One region of the Phyllobacterium sp. CCNWLW183 genome, then DNA from elsewhere that is predicted to be linked to it. Evidence: predicted binding sites of a transcription regulator. Region 1 holds the regulator's gene; the other holds the start of a gene.
What was found. The regulator PhoB, encoded in region 1, activates phosphate uptake and scavenging genes when phosphate is short. The targets are predictions, from matches to a motif close to TGTCATNNANCTGTCAT.

Region 2: the regulator PhoB is predicted to act here: its motif matches at 3,066-3,082, upstream of V9K95_RS06790 (DUF2794 domain-containing protein).

What each region holds. Positions count from the first base shown of each region.
Region 1 covers NZ_JBBCBN010000010.1:133,132-141,274, forward strand. Annotated here, with positions in the region: gene V9K95_RS21370 (ABC transporter ATP-binding protein/permease) at 1-1,279, shown strand, start outside; gene phoB (phosphate regulon transcriptional regulator PhoB) at 1,443-2,129, opposite strand; gene phoU (phosphate signaling complex protein PhoU) at 2,146-2,874, opposite strand; gene pstB (phosphate ABC transporter ATP-binding protein PstB) at 2,898-3,713, opposite strand; gene pstA (phosphate ABC transporter permease PstA) at 3,728-5,467, opposite strand; gene pstC (phosphate ABC transporter permease subunit PstC) at 5,460-6,833, opposite strand; gene V9K95_RS21400 (PstS family phosphate ABC transporter substrate-binding protein) at 6,922-7,971, opposite strand.
Region 2 covers NZ_JBBCBN010000002.1:204,801-212,943, reverse strand. Annotated here, with positions in the region: gene V9K95_RS06805 (Y4yA family PLP-dependent enzyme) at 1-93, shown strand, start outside; gene V9K95_RS06800 (PLP-dependent cysteine synthase family protein) at 90-1,157, shown strand; gene V9K95_RS06795 (MATE family efflux transporter) at 1,162-2,580, shown strand; gene V9K95_RS06790 (DUF2794 domain-containing protein) at 2,668-3,039, opposite strand; gene V9K95_RS06785 (DUF1223 domain-containing protein) at 3,419-4,273, opposite strand; gene acnA (aconitate hydratase AcnA) at 4,380-7,067, opposite strand; gene ccmA (heme ABC exporter ATP-binding protein CcmA) at 7,351-7,959, shown strand; gene ccmB (heme exporter protein CcmB) at 7,959-8,143, shown strand, end outside.

The sequences.
Region 1 (8,143 bases):
GGCCTTTACGGGCATTGCGCTCTACGTGCCGCTCAGCACATGGATTGCCATGCGTATTGGCCGCGCTCTTGAAAAACTCACCCTCGCCATGCAGCAATCCGAAGGCAGTTACAGAAGTGAGCTGACCACATTGTTGCGCCGCAGCTTTCAGGTTGCCGCTGCCAATGGCGAGACTGTTCAAAAGTCGTTAAATGACAAGCTTTACAGAAGCGTCGACAATAATTGGGGGCGTTTCAATGTGTTCGATGCCTGCTATATGTCGTTCACCTCGATCTACAATTTCTTTTCCGCCCGTATTGTCGCCTATATACCCGGTCTTCTGCCCTATATGGGTAATACGATCAGCTTCAAGAACTATATTACCGGTTCCGAGCTTGTTGGTTCGATGATCAATGAATGCTCCTGGTTTATCCATGTCATGCCCGCAATTGCCAATTTGAAGGCAAATGCACGGCGCGTTACCGAATTGGCCCAAGCGGTCGAGCGTGTCAGCCAGCCCTCGGAATATTATCGGTCCACCGGTGTCAGTGAGTTCAAATTTGCAACACAGCATGAAGCCTTTGGCGTCTCGGTGCGGGGACTTGAATTGATGCACCGCGACAGCGAGGCCAAAGCTTTTCTCACGCTTGGAAATATGCGGTTGCGCAAGGGCCAATGGGCTTACATCAAGGGCGATTCCGGTAGTGGAAAAACCTGTTTGCTCAAAGCAATGAACGGGCTTTGGGGTTATGGCCGTGGTGAAATCTTTTACCCGAAAGATGCGGCAACGATGTATGCGGCGCAAGAGGTCAAACTTCCCGGCGTCTCGCTGAAACAGCTCGTATGCCTCCCAATGGATGAAAGCCGTTTTGGCGATTCCTCCGTTGCGGCCGCCCTGCACCGCGCCGGCATGGGCGACTTTATTGAAAACCTTGGTGAAGAATGCCGCGATGGCACGTCTTGGGACCAGCTCCTGTCGGGTGGTCAGAAGCAGAAATTGGTGCTTGCGCGCATATTGCTGCACAAGCCTGCGGTTTTGTTTCTTGATGAAGCAACCGGCGCGCTGGACCCGGACTCCAAGATCGCCTTCCATCAGGCCATCAAGGATCATTGCGCCGGAACCACCGTTATCAGCGTGATGCATGAGATCGAAGCGCCACGCTCGGTTTCCGGCGAAAACTTCTATACGCATATTTTGGAGATCAATGGCGGCACAGCCATCCAGCGGCCACTTCTGGAGACATTGGTCGAGCCAGATCCGCTACCAGCAACAAACTTCCCGCTGATTGCCGCCGAATAGCCCTTTTCGGAACACCGCGCTTTTTGTCCGGTAGAAGCAGTTCTGTTTAAATGAGACTACCGGTCATTTGCGCAAGCCATCTCTAGCGCAAATTGGCTCATATAACGCCGATTCTGTTTCCCGGCCGAGACAGAAATTCGATAAAGAAAAACGCGCTTTAATCCTATCCGAAGGAATAGCCTGCACCGCGCACGGTCCGGATCGGATCAAGCGATCTGCCAATATTGATTGCCTTGCGCAAACGGCCAACATGCACGTCAACCGTGCGGTCATCGACGTAAATATCCGCGCCCCATACATTGTCCAGGAGCTGTCCGCGCGAGAACACCCGGCCTGGAGACTGCATCAGGAATTCCAGCAGGCGGAATTCTGTCGGTCCGAGCTTGAGTTCACGCTCTTTGCGGAAAACCCTGTGCTGTTCGCGGTCAAGTTTCAGATCTCCAAAGCTCAACACATGCGACAAGAGACTTGGATTGACCCGGCGTAGCATGGACTTGATGCGTGCCAGCAATTCCGGTGTCGAGAACGGCTTGACCATGTAATCATCCGCACCGGTTGAAAGACCGCGAACACGCTCGCTTTCTTCACCGCGCGCGGTCAACATGATGATCGGCAGGATTTCTGTCTCGCGCCGAGCACGCAGGCGGCGGCAAAGTTCAATACCGGAAAGGCCTGGAAGCATCCAATCGAGGATCAGCAGATCCGGCACCTTTTCGCGCAAGGCGATTTCGGCTTCGTCACCACGGCTGATGGTTTCGACAATATAGCCTTCTGCCTCCAGATTATAACGCAGGAGAACACTGAGGGCATCTTCGTCTTCAACGACTGTGATTCTGGGAGCTATAGGCATGGTCTGCTTCCGGCAATTATGGCGTTACTGGCTCGTCAAGAATAACGGTATGCGACTGATCTTCCTTCGGGCGTTCCGCCGGAAGCTGTGTTCCCGTTACAATGTAATAGACCGTCTCGGCGATATTGGTGGCATGGTCACCGATGCGCTCAATATTCTTGGCGCAGAACAAAAGATGCGTGCAAGCGGATATGTTGCGCGGATCTTCCATCATATAGGTCAGGAGTTCGCGGAACAGCGACGTGTAAAGCGCATCAATCTCATCATCGCGTTCACGGACGATATTGACCTGTGCCACCGAGCGTGTCGCATAAGCGTCGAGAACATCCTTAAGTTGTGTCAATGCCAGTTCTGCGATGGTCTGCAGGCCGCGATAGACAGAGAGCGTCTGGCGCGTATCGTTGACGGCTACGACACGCTTGGCAATGTTCTTGCCAAGATCGCCGATACGCTCAAGATCGGATGAAATGCGGATCGTACCGATTACTTCGCGCAAGTCGATCGCCATTGGCTGGCGCTTGCCGATGATGGTGATCGCCTTTTCGTCAATCTCGCGCTGACCGGCGTCGAGGATAAGGTCGTCAGAGATCACGCGCTGGGCAAGCGCATTGTCCGAATTGACCATGGCCGACACAGCCTGTTCGACCATGCGCTCCGCATGTCCGCCCATCTCTGCAATCTTGTGCGTCAGAAACTTCAGTTCATCGTCATAAGAGCGGACGGTGTGTTGTGCTGTGTCAGTCATTGTCTAACCCTCTTCCCGTGAGATCAACCGAAACGTCCGGTAATGTAGTCCTGCGTGCGCTTTTCGGTAGGGCTGGTAAACATCATTTCAGTGTCACCGACTTCAACAATATTTCCAAGATGGAACATTGCCGTGCGTTGCGACACGCGTGCCGCCTGCTGCATTGAGTGCGTGACGATGACGATCGTGTAGTTCTGGCGCAATTCGTCGATCAGTTCTTCAACCTTTGCCGTCGCGATAGGATCAAGCGCCGAGCAAGGCTCGTCCATCAAAATCACTTCCGGGCTGACCGCAATGGCGCGCGCGATGCAAAGACGCTGCTGCTGTCCGCCGGAAAGACCTGTGCCAGATTCATGCAGACGGTCTTTCACTTCCGCAAACAGGCCTGCGCGCTGCAGGCTTTTTTCCACGATTTCGTCGAGATGACTCTTGCTTTTGACAAGACCATGAATGCGCGGGCCATAGGCAACATTTTCGAAGATCGACTTCGGAAATGGATTTGGCTTCTGGAATACCATGCCGATACGGGCGCGCAACTGAACCACGTCGATCTTGGGATCATAGATATCGCGCTCATCAAGCGTGATATTGCCCGTGACCCTGCAGATCGAAATCGTATCATTCATGCGGTTCAGGCAACGCAGGAAAGTCGACTTGCCGCAACCCGATGGTCCGATAAGCGCGGTGACTTCCTTTTCCCTGATATCGAGACTGACTTCAAAGAGCGCTTGTTTGGCTCCGTAAAATACGGAGACGTTTTCGCCCTTCATCTTTATCGCAGGCTGGTTCGAGGAGTTATGCAATTTCTTTTCCACATCAACTTCGGATAACATGTTCATGTCCTTGTACCTCATTACCAGCGACGTTCAAAACGTCGGCGCAGCATGATCGCCGCAGCATTCATCACGAATAGGAACACCAGCAACACCAGAATGGCTGCGGCAGTCTTTGCCTGGAAGGCGACTTCAGGAAGGTCGGACCACAGATAAATCTGCACCGGCAGCACCGTCGAAGCGTCGGTTATCCCACCAGGAATATCGACGATGAACGCGACCATGCCGATCATCAGCAGCGGAGCCGTTTCGCCCAGAGCATGCGCCATGCCGATAATCGTGCCGGTCATGATGCCGGGCATGGCCAGAGGCAGCACATGGTGGAAGATGGCCTGCTGATGCGATGCACCGACGCCCAGCGCCGCTTCCTTGATTGAAGGAGGTACGGAGCGAAGTGCAGCGCGCGATGCAATGATGATTGTCGGCATTACCAACAGTGCCAGCACCAGCCCGCCAACCAAAGGGGCGGAACGTGGAAGGTCAAAGAAATTAAGGAACATCGCCAGTCCGAGCAAGCCGAAGACAATTGATGGAACGGCTGCAAGATTGTTGATATTGATTTCAATGATCTCGGTCACGCGGTTTTTCGGCGCAAACTCTTCAAGATATATGGCAGCACCGACCCCTAGTGGCAGGCAGAGCAGCAATGTTACGGCGAGCGTCCAGAGCGTTCCGGTCAATGCACCGCGAATACCTGCAAGTTCAGGCTCACGCGAGTCACCCGAGGTGAAGAAGCGGGTCGCAAAGGCACGTTCCACCAGGCCCTCGGACTTCATCTTTGTGAGCCAGATCGCAGCCTGATCCTGCACGCGGCGGTTTGATTCCGGCGTGACAAGCGTCAGCATGGACCAGCTGCCGGGAGCAGCAGCTTCGGCGCTTGCAGGTGTTATCAGCTTGACGCCATCAATGCCCGAGGGGCTGATCTGGCTCGCCTTGATCGTCCCGCCATTGACGTTGACAAGCAGACTGGGCAGCTTCTCATCCAACTCAATAGCGACATTAGCGTCGGTGATGCGGGCATTCAGCGTCTGCGCCTCTGCTTTGATCGCATCGATCTGGCTTTGCAACGAGCTTGCTGCATTTGCATCAAGGCCAGGGATCAGCTTTTCAAGACGTGCGGATTCTGTCGTCAACTTTTCCAGACGCTCAAACAGAAAACCCTGCATTTCCTGAAAAGCCTTGGCGAAATCATCACCCGATGAACGCAGCGAATAGGTCTCGCCGTTAAGGGTCTGGGAAAGCGTTCCCGTACCTTCCAGCACGATTTCCGATGTCTGATAACCCTTCAGGAACTGATCTGCATCATCTGAAAGCAGAACAGGGACGGTCACTTCCTGACCGATCAGCGAAGGATTACCCGAAATCATGCGGCGGAAATCGTCGGATGCACCTGAACTGAGCAGGCCATTCAACGCGCGACGTTCCGCACGGGTTGAAACATCAGGAAACTGAGCAGCCAATGCGTCACGAATGATCTTGTCGTAATTACCAGCAAGAAGCGTCACAGGATCGCGGGTATTTTGCGGGTCCAATGCCGCCTGATCTGCGGTAACCTTCAGATCTACCCGATATTCTGAAAACGCGGGCAAGCCCTTGAACAGAACATCGAGCAAAACAACCGACAGAAACAGTGCCGTCAGAATAATTGCTGCGATCCCGTAGAATTTGAAGCGCCGCTCTGCGCGGTAGCGCTTCTTGACCAATGCATCGCGTGGGTAGTCGGTAACGGGAATGCCGTTGGATATGGTGATGTCAGTCATATTGTTCCCGATATCTCTTGACGATCTGGAGCGCGATGAAGTTGAGGACAAGCGTGAAGAAGAAGAGCACGAAGCCGAGAGCGAAAGCCGAGAGCGTTTTGGCACTGTCGAATTCCTGATCTCCAACCAGAATGGTCTTGATCTGCACGGTAAAGGTCGTAACCGCTTCGAGCGGATTGAATGTGAGGTTGGCAGCAAGTCCGGCTGCCATGACCACGATCATCGTTTCGCCGACTGCACGGGAAATTGCCAGCATGAATGCCGACACGATGCCCGGCAAAGCCGCAGGAAGGATAACCTTCTTGATGGTTTCGGACTTTGTTGCGCCCATCGCATAGGAACCATCGCGCAGGCTTTGAGGCACGGCATTGATCACATCATCCGAGAGCGACGACACGAAGGGGATAATCATCATGCCCATGACAAGTCCGGCAGCGAGTGCCGATTCCGACGAGACCGAGAGACCAAAGGTTTCGCCCCATCCGCGGATGAATGGCGCGACTGTCAAGGCAGCGAAGAAGCCGAGCACAACAGTAGGCACACCGGCCAGAATTTCGAGAATAGGCTTCACAATTGCACGCGTGCGCGGGCTGGCATATTCAGCCATGTAGATCGCTGCAAACAGGCCGAGCGGACCAGCAACTGCAATAGCGATCACAGTGATCAGCAATGTGCCGACCACCAGCGGCACAATGCCAAATGCGCCGGATGAACCGACCTGATCAGCCCGGATCGCCGTTTGCGGCGACCATTGCAGACCAAACAAAAAGTCGATCGGCGATACTTTGGTGAAGAACTGGATGGTTTCGAAAACCACGGAAAAAACAATGCCGATTGTCGTCAGGACAGCAATGGCCGAACAGGCCAGCAAGACATATTTGATCAGTCGCTCGACGCTGTTTCGCGCGCGAAACTGCGGCCCGATCAGACGAAAACCCATCATTGCGGCGGCCAATGCAAGGGCAACGCCGCCAATCAGCAATAACCAGCCAGTAAGGCTGACAGCGCTTGAATAGGCCGATGCGGCATTGGCCAGTTCGGGCGAGGCAGTGCCTGCATAAGTACCGGCAAGAATTGAATGAATGTCGCGAAACACCGCGCTGCGGCCAAGACCATCAGCAATAGTGGCCGGGTCAATACCCGCAAGTGCCTGCGCCTCGACATATCGATTGGCAAGCGGCGCTCCCAGAACATAGACCAGAAGCATGGACAGCGCGATCAAAGCCGCAAGAAACATGCCGTGATAGGACGGAAGCGAATGGAGAGACGAAGGCTCCGCTCCGGCAAGGGATGACGCCCTTTGGCGACCCACCAGAAACAGCGAGACTGTCAATAGCGCGAGTATCAGGAAATATGTTGCGGTCATAGGCCTACCGATCCAGGTCCAAGGCTTGGCTTCAATGTATTTGAATGGCAGCCGGTCAGATCACCGGCTGCCATTCTTGATATAAAGCTTATTTCAGCTTGTCGCCGTTGATGGTCTCCATGGCCAGAACAGCCTTGGCAGCTTCAGCATGGCGCTCAGCTGGCAGCGGCACGAGGCCCTTTTCGGAAAGGTAACCTTCTTCGCCGCTTGCAGTGTCCGACACGTATTCAGCAGCAAACTTGTCCAGACCCGGGATAACGCCGACATGGGCCTTTTTGATATAGACGTAAAGTTCACGAGAAGGCTTGTAAGTACCGTCGGAAATTGTTTCGAAGGTCGGAACAACACCGTCGATTGGCACACCGGCCAGCTTCGATGCATTTTCCTCAAGGAAGGAATAGCCGAATACGCCAAATGCCTTTGGATTTGCTTCAAGCTTCTGAACGATCACATTGTCGTTCTCGCCTGCTTCCACATAGGCGCCATCTTCGCGAAGTGACTTCCAGACAGCTTCAAATGCCTTGGCGTCCTTACCCTTCAATTCCTTCAGAGCAGGAATTTCAAGCGCACCGGCTTCCATGAAAAGCTCATGCATGGAATCGCGTGTGCCGGATGTTGGAGGCGGGCCAAGTACTTCGATCTTCTCGTTAGGCAACGAAGGATCGATTTCAGACCAATTCTTGTATGGGTTGGCAACGAGCTTGCCATCAGCACCCGGAACTTCCTTGGCAAGAGCGAGGAAGAAGTTCTTGCGCGAAAGCTTCAGAGGAATACCGGCCTTTGCCTGGGCAACGGTCAGACCATCAAAGCCAACAAGAATTTCAACGATGTCCTTGACGCCGTTCTTGTTGCAATCGGCAAATTCGCTCTTCTTGATTGCGCGCGATGCATTGGTTGCATCCGGGAACTTTTCGCCAACGCCTTCACAGAAAAGCTTCATGCCGCCGCCTGTGCCGGTGGATTCGACAACTGGCGTCTTCATGCCGGATGTCTTGCCGAAATTTTCTGCAACAGCAGTGGTGAAAGGATAAACCGTCGAAGACCCGACGATGCGGATTTGATCGCGTGCAGATGCAGTGCCGAGCGAGGCTGCAATGCCGATGGCCGCAATTGCCACCGTTGAAAAAAGCTTGTTCATGGGTTTTACTCCTGTTTGAAAACTTTTGAAGTCACCGCTATCTACAGAAGGTTTATAACAGTCATGTGACACTAATATTACGGTTTGATCACAATGAGCGAGCCGCAAAAGCGTTACGATTAAACATTTGTATTTATTATATATTTTAGCCACGCTTATTCCCGTGGCAGCA
Region 2 (8,143 bases), on a different contig from region 1:
AAAAATGAAAGCGAGTTTCACCAACTTGCCTTGCCCCCCAAGATCGTCGTGACCGAGGACAATGAGCGTTTTACGTGGAGGATTGACCGATGAATGTGTATAGCAATCCTTCCTTTGAACGTATTAAAACCAAATCTTCCGAGCTGATTGGCGACACACCATTATTGGAGCTGTCGCGCACCGGTTCGGGCAGCCGGCTGCTGCTGAAATTGGAACAGTTTAATCCAACCGGCTCATGTAAAGTGCGGATGGCCCGGGAGATGATTCTTGCGGCCGAGCGCGATGGCAAGCTCAAACCAGGAGGACATATTGTTGAACCAACCTCGGGCAATACAGGAACCGGGCTTGCATTGATCGCTCTTGAGCGTGGTTATAAATTTACGGCCGTTGTGGATAATCATGCCTCGCGCGACAAACTGCGGGTCATGCAAGCGATGGGCGCCGAGCTTGTATTCGTGGAAAGCAATACCGAGGGTCCGAGCACGGTTGCCAGACGCCGTGTAGCTGGCGAGATTGTAAAGGCTACCGGCGCTTTCTGGCCGGATCAGCACTACAATCCGAGCAATAATGAAGGCTATACCGGGCTAGCCATGGAACTGCTTCGGGATGTTGGAACAGATATCGACTATCTGGTTGGCGCGGTGGGAACAGGGGGAACACTGTGTGGAACGGTCAAAGAACTGCATCGTCTCGGTTCTCATGTGACAAGCATTGGCGTGGAGCCTGCCGGATCGATTATTTTCGGCGGAGCCCCGGGCAAATACTGGCAGACCGGGGCCGGAGCGCCGGCCGGTTTTACGGTTGGACCCAATGTCGAGCACGAACTGATCGATGAGGGCCTTACAGTAAACGATATTGATGCATTCACGGCGGCACGTGTGGTGGCGCGCAGAACCGGCCTTCTCGTTGGCGGCACTGCAGGCGCTGCCATCCACGTTGCTCTCAAACGTTTGGCGCTCGTGGAGCCAAAGAGCATTATGGTCGTCCTGGTTTGTGATGCCGGAGAAAAATATCTCGACAGCGTTTTCAATGATGATTGGCTTAACGAGCGGCAGCTTCTGGACAAACCGGCGCATCGTCGCCTTGACCAGCTTTTTGACGCCTATATTGAATCGATAAGGTTGGCATCAGTGCCTCCGACGACGTTGTGGGCCTAAAGCGATGCCGATAAATTTCAGACAGTATAAAGAAATTCTGGATTTGGCTGCGCCCATTGCAGGTATCCAGTTTGCCCAGGTTGCCCTGACAAGCACCGATCTGCTGATGATGGGTTTCATCAGTGTTCAGGCCGTTGCAGCCGGGGGCCTTTCGCTGCTGCTTTATAACCAGCTGCGTACCATGTGCGTTGGTATGGTGACGGGGGTTGGCAATCTCATTGCTGCTTCGGTCGGACGCAGCGAGAAACGTACCGGAACATCTGCAATTGACGACGTCGCGACTGACGAAATACGCGACCTGCTGTGTGCCTCAATATTGATTGCAACAATTGCGGCGACGATTGCCGGCGTCATATTGGTGATTTTCAGCCAAATCCTGACTTTCCTTGGCCAAGCGACTGCGGTGGCAACTTTGGCCAAGCCGATCATGCTGACCTTGGCCCCGGGCTTGCTGCCAATGCTGTGGCTAAACGTGTTGCGGCAGTTCGCGGTCGGCATGCGCCGCGCCGGTTCCTTATTGACCGTTACGATAATATCCATAGCCGTCAATGCTGGCCTGAACCTGATCTTCATCTATGGTTGGCTCGGGATACCTCCGCTTGGATTGGCTGGAATTGGCCTTGCCACCACCCTGGTTCAGGCATGGACATTTCTGGTCTATCTGAGAACCGTCCGGCGTGATGATGCGCTCAGGCCTCTGCTTGCGCTCGATGGATGGCGGGCACGCCCGGCAACATTGGCGATCATTACCCGGATGGGCCTGCCGATTACGCTGACATATGGTTCCGAAGCAGCGATCACTTCGATAGCAACGGTCTTCATGGGAACCTTCGGTCCGTTAGCATTGGCGGCTTCCAATATCGTCAATCAACTTGCCTATATTGTTTACCAGCTCAATATTGGCCTTTCGCAAGGTTCATCAATTCTTGTGAGCAGGACGGTCAGCAAGGGGCAGGCAGATCAGGTCAGCGCTATTGCACGACGAACATTCGCGATCAGCTTCAGTGCAATGGCAATTATCGGCCTTGTCTATGTGTTCCTGCCTGAAATAGTTTTGCTTCCATTTCTCGGTGGCCGGGCCGATCCATCCCTGTTCGGGGCGGCAGCCACATTATTATGGTTCGCCATTGCGCATCAATTCTTCAAAGGCTCACAGAATATCTGTGTCGGCTTGTTACGTGGGCTTGGAAAAACGAAGGTGGCCCTGTTCAATACACTTGTGGGTTACTGGCTTATCGGGATCCCCGCGATGGTGTTGTGCGCATACGGGTTCGGATGGGGCAGCTATGGCATCTGGTTCGGGTTGTGCCTTGGCTTTGGCAGTACAAGCATTCTGTTATGGTGGCGCTTTATTGCGGAGCTTAACACCGCCCGGCTGGCCATTTCTAAAAATCAGCAAGTTTTCCAGATAATATCGGGCTGATGCGCTTCAGAAAGATAAAGCCATGCGTGAGCAATGTTTCAAAGATCGCGCTTGGCAGATTTGGCATGCGCTATTGAGCGGCCTGTTCTAGCTGCGTACGATGCTCAGCGTCTTGTCAAAAATGCGCAAGACCCTGTCGAGTTCGTGCCCGCGTTTAAGAATAAGGCCGCTTGCGGCGATAACGCTATAGGCACCCTGTTTGCGTGACAGTTTCGGGTTCTTTTCAATGCGGAACATCGGGACTTCGCTGGTGCGCCGGAAAACCGAAAAGATTGCTCTGTCGGAAAGATGGTCAATGGCATAATCCCGCCATTCGCCAGCGGACACCATAAACCCATAAACACGCAAAATTTGATTGAGTTCGCGCCGGTCGAAGGTAATCGGCAAATCATTATTTCGAACGAGGGGGATGAGTTTCGCCTGGCGCTGCGAATCGTCGCCACCTGCATTGCTTTCCATCAATCAACCGCCTTTGAATTTGTCGTGTGACACCTGGATGACAATAAGGTGACCCCATCTGGACAATTTTACAAGCTTGCAATTTTCTTGCTGCGCAAATTTTGTGAAAACAGTGCCTTCGTTTCCGCACCTCACGAACCAATACGGGGTGAAGCCAATGGTGATGATGCGACACATTCTCGCCATCTTCCTTACGCATTGCCGCCGAAATTCAAACCGAACATCCAGCTGTGTTGCCAGAGATGGTTTGATCAGGGCAGTTCGATTACCCAAGCCCCCCGCCCAAGCGGATTGTTCAGATCAGATCAATAATCTCAGTATATTTGGCAACATGCCCCAATAGCTCAGGCCGGATTTATCCGGCCTGTTTTTGTTTCAGCTATTTGGACGCCATGATTGACGCACCGATGATTGGCCCGGGCTTGCCGTCGCCAAGCATCTCTTGCAACAGCACCGCGCAACCTGAGGCCTTCTTGCTGGCAAGCTCACTCATTGGGATCTCGATCTTTTGAGCATTGCCATCCCACATGCCCACGGTTTCCATGGCACGAACGCTATTGGCATAACTCACCATACGTCCGGTATTTTCGCCGCCGGGGATAGAGACGATGCTCTCGCGATTGAAATATGCAAGGACGACACGGACAGGATTAGCCGTAACCGATCCCGAGCCTATATCAATAAGAAGCCGGTTTTTTGCAGCTTTCTCAATGGAAACCGACACTGTCAGCCCCATGGGTGTATTGCGCATATCGGCAATGCGGCGGCGAATCTTCGTTTCGTCCTGCCCATTCATATGCTCGCGTCCATTGACGATGACCTGCGGCGTATAAACGCCATTGAGACTCAAGGCTTTGCGATATTCGTTCTGGCGTTCGGTGTTTTCGGGCAAAGCAAGATTGTCGGTCCAGCCCCGATAGTCCCAGTAGTCGACATGGAAAGCCAGCGCCACAACCTTTCCTTCCCCCGCCAGTTCTTTGAGAATAGCATCGGCAGGGGGACATGAACCGCAACCTTGCGACGTATAAAGCTCGACGACGCCTTCCGGCTTGGTTCCCGCATCTTCTGCACAGACCGGAACCACATAAGCAATCGCTGCCAAAACGGGCAGGCCGATCGCCAAGAGTTTTGAAGTGGTGCGCGTAAGCAAGATTGCGGGGCTTTCTTCGTGAAATTTATAAATCTTATCTGTCAGATTGGTTGTCAGAAGATTGATAGGAGTCCGTTCATTCAAGGGGAAGTCACTTTGAGGTGAATTCGATCACGAATGCTGTACCATTCAACGATGAAGGGCCGCCGATCGCCCGGCGGCCCTTCAAAATCAATTATATGATGTCGAATCAGGCAGCCAGATCGCGCAGAACATATTGCAGGATGCCGCCATTCTTCAGATACTCCAGTTCATCGATAGTATCGATGCGGCAGATCAGAGGAACCTGCTTCACTTGCCCATCAGCGAATGTCACTGTCGCAAATGTTTTCTGGCGGGGCTGGATCGTGGCAAGCCCCTCGATGGAAACAATTTCATCACCCTTCAGACCCAGTGACTGCCAGCTTGTACCTTCTTCAAGAACGAATGGGACAATGCCCATGCCGACAAGGTTCGAACGGTGGATACGCTCGAAAGACTGAGAAATAACCGCGCGAACACCGAGTAGGTTTGTGCCCTTCGCCGCCCAGTCACGTGATGAGCCATTGCCATATTCCACGCCAGCGAAAATCACCAGCGGCACATTCTCGCGGCGATATTCCATTGCCGCATCATAGATCGGCATTTCTTCCTTGGTTGGATAATGGATGGTGTAACCACCTTCGCGGCCATTCTCACCCAGCATGTGATTGCGGATGCGGATATTGGCAAAAGTACCGCGCATCATCACTTCATGGTTGCCACGACGCGTGCCGTACTGGTTGAAGTCCAGCGGAGCCACGCCATGATCGGTCAGATATTGACCAGCAGGTGAGGCGGCCTTGATGGAACCGGCCGGAGAAATATGGTCGGTCGTGATCTTGTCGCCGAACAGGCCAAGAATGCGCGCACCCTTGATGTCGTTGACAATGCCCGGGGTTTTACCCATGCCGACAAAGTAAGGCGGGTTCTGCACATAGGTGGAATTGTCATCCCATGCATAGGTCTGACCGGCTGGCACTTTAACGTTCTGCCAATTTTCATCGCCCTTGAACACATCCGCATATTTTGCCGAAAAGAGCTTGCGGGTAACGTTCTTGGTGATGAATTCTTGGATTTCATGGCTGGAAGGCCAGATATCCTTGAGGAAAACGGGATTGCCATTCTGATCTTCGCCGAGCGGCTCGGTTGTCAGATCCTTGGTAACCGTTCCGGCCAAAGCGTAAGCGACAACCAGCGGCGGCGATGCAAGATAGTTAGCCTGGACGTCTGGCGATACACGGCCTTCGAAATTGCGGTTGCCGGAAAGAACGGCAGCGGCAATCAAACCCTTATCATTGATCGTCTTGGAGATCGGCGCAGGCAATGGACCGGAGTTGCCGATGCAGGTGGTGCAACCGAAGCCGACAAGATTGAAGCCAAGCTTGTCGAGTTCAACCTGCAGACCTGCGCTTTCCAGATAGGCGGCAACGACCTGCGAGCCGGGGGCGAGCGAAGTCTTGACCCAAGGCTTGGATTTCAAACCCTTGGCAACTGCGTTGCGGGCGAGGAGGCCAGCGGCAATCAGAACACTTGGATTTGACGTATTGGTGCAGGACGTGATGGCGGCAATGGCAACGTCGCCATGGCCCAGATCATAATTCTCGCCCTCGACCTGATAACGCGCATCGAGTTGTTCAGTCTTCTTGTATTCCTTCTGCAATGATTCGCGGAAGCCGGAAGCAATTCCTTCCAGCGCGATACGGCCTTCAGGACGCTTGGGGCCAGCCATGGAAGGCACAACCGTGCCGAGATCCAGTTCCAGCGTATCGGTGAAGACCGGATCAGCAGAGCCCGCTTCACGCCACATGCCCTGAGCCTTTGAATAGGCTTCAACCAACGCCAGACGATCTTCGTCACGGCCAGACATATGCATATAGTTGATGGTTTCATTGTCGATCGGGAAGAAGCCGCATGTTGCGCCATATTCCGGACCCATATTGCCGATGGTGGCGCGGTCAGCCAATGTCATCGAATCAAGACCAGGGCCGAAGAACTCGACGAACTTGCCGACAACACCCTTCTTGCGCAGCATCTGAACAACGGTAAGAACCAGATCGGTTGCCGTAACGCCTTCCTTGACCTTGCCGGTCAGGCGGAAGCCGATGACTTCCGGAAGAAGCATGGAAACTGGCTGACCGAGCATGGAAGCCTCGGCTTCGATGCCGCCAACGCCCCAGCCAAGAACGCCAAGACCATTGACCATGGTGGTGTGCGAGTCCGTACCAACGCAGGTATCAGGATAAGCGACAGTCACGCCGTCTTCTTCCTTGGTCCAGACGCCTTGTGCCAGATATTCGAGGTTGACCTGATGGCAAATGCCCGTGCCGGGCGGAACAACGCGGAAGTTCTTGAATGCCTGTTGGCCCCATTTCAGGAAGCGGTAACGCTCGCCATTGCGCTCATATTCCAGATCCACATTGCGCTTGAAGGCCTGTGGATTGCCGAATTCATCGACGATGACGGAATGGTCGATAACCAGATCGACCGGGACGAGCGGATTGATCTTTTCAGGGTCACCACCAAGATTGACCATTGCATCACGCATGGCGGCAAGATCGACGACTGCTGGAACGCCGGTGAAATCCTGCATGAGAACGCGGGCAGGGCGGTAAGCAATTTCTGCCCCGGCAGAACCGCGATCAACAAGCCACTTGGCGACATTCTCAATATCTTTCTTGAAAACCGAGCGGTTGTCTTCAAAGCGAAGCAGGTTTTCAAGCAGGACTTTCATGGAGAATGGGAGGGCGGAAATGCCTTCCAAGCCGTTCTTTTCGGCTTCGGTCAAACTGAAATAAACATATTCCTTATCCCCTACGGTGAGGGTTTTACGGCATTTAAAACTATCGATCTGAGACATTTTGCGTTCGTCCTTATGCTGCGGCCTAACCCGGGACGAACGCCTTTGCCGCGTTTCAAGGACGCGCTAAGGTGCGGGTGCAGTCATTTCCGCTGTCCGTCCCAGCAAATACCGGGAAGTATTCGCTTGAGATCGGCCAAAATTGTTTCCATGCCGACCGCTGGCATGGTTGACTGGTATATAGAGTTTTTCCGCGATTTGTGCCAGACCGTAAGGCGCAAAAATACGGGCTGCGGCGAAATGGTCATTTGGTTGCGCTCAAAACAGAAAAAGCGGGTTTTTCATGCAGTTAGTGGCCAAAGGGTTGGGCGGAGAGCGGGGCGGGGAAATCTTGTTTTCTGACCTCAACTTTACCATTCAGGCTGGCGAAGCCCTACTCATCACCGGGCCAAATGGCGTCGGCAAATCGACCTTGTTGCGAATCGCGGCAGGATTGTTGCGGCCAGCCGAGGGAGAAATAGTGCTGCAGGATAATCGTGAGCAATTCGAAACGTTGGGCGCGGCATGTCATTTTGTCGGGCATATGAATGCGATGAAACCCGCGCTGACGCTGGACGAAAATTTGCGGTTTTGGCAATCCTTTTATGGCGGCGGAGCGCGGCATGTGTCCGAAGCGCTTGAAATGGTGGGATTGGCCGATATCAGCCATTTGCCCTTTGGCTATCTTTCCACCGGCCAAAAACGACGCGCCAGCATAGCGCGGCTTCTTTCCAGTGACAGGCCCGTATGGCTTTTGGATGAGCCGACCGCTGGACTGGATAAGTCATCCGAAACACAGTTTTCGGCGTTGATGCAGGCTCATCTTGGCAATGGCGGTATCATCGTGGCGGCCACGCATCTGCCTCTCGGATTGCCGCATTCGCAAGAACTGACACTCGAGGCTGTTCACTGATGGGCGCATTGTTCGTGCGAGATGCCCGCCTTGGTTTACGGGCAGGCGGCGGCGCACTGGTCGGGATATTGTTTTTTCTGGCTGTGATTGCTGTCGTGCCTTTCGGCGTCGGGCCCGATCTCAAGCTCCTCGCGCGCATTGGCGCGGCCATGCTGTGGATCGGCGCACTGCTTGCAACTCTCCT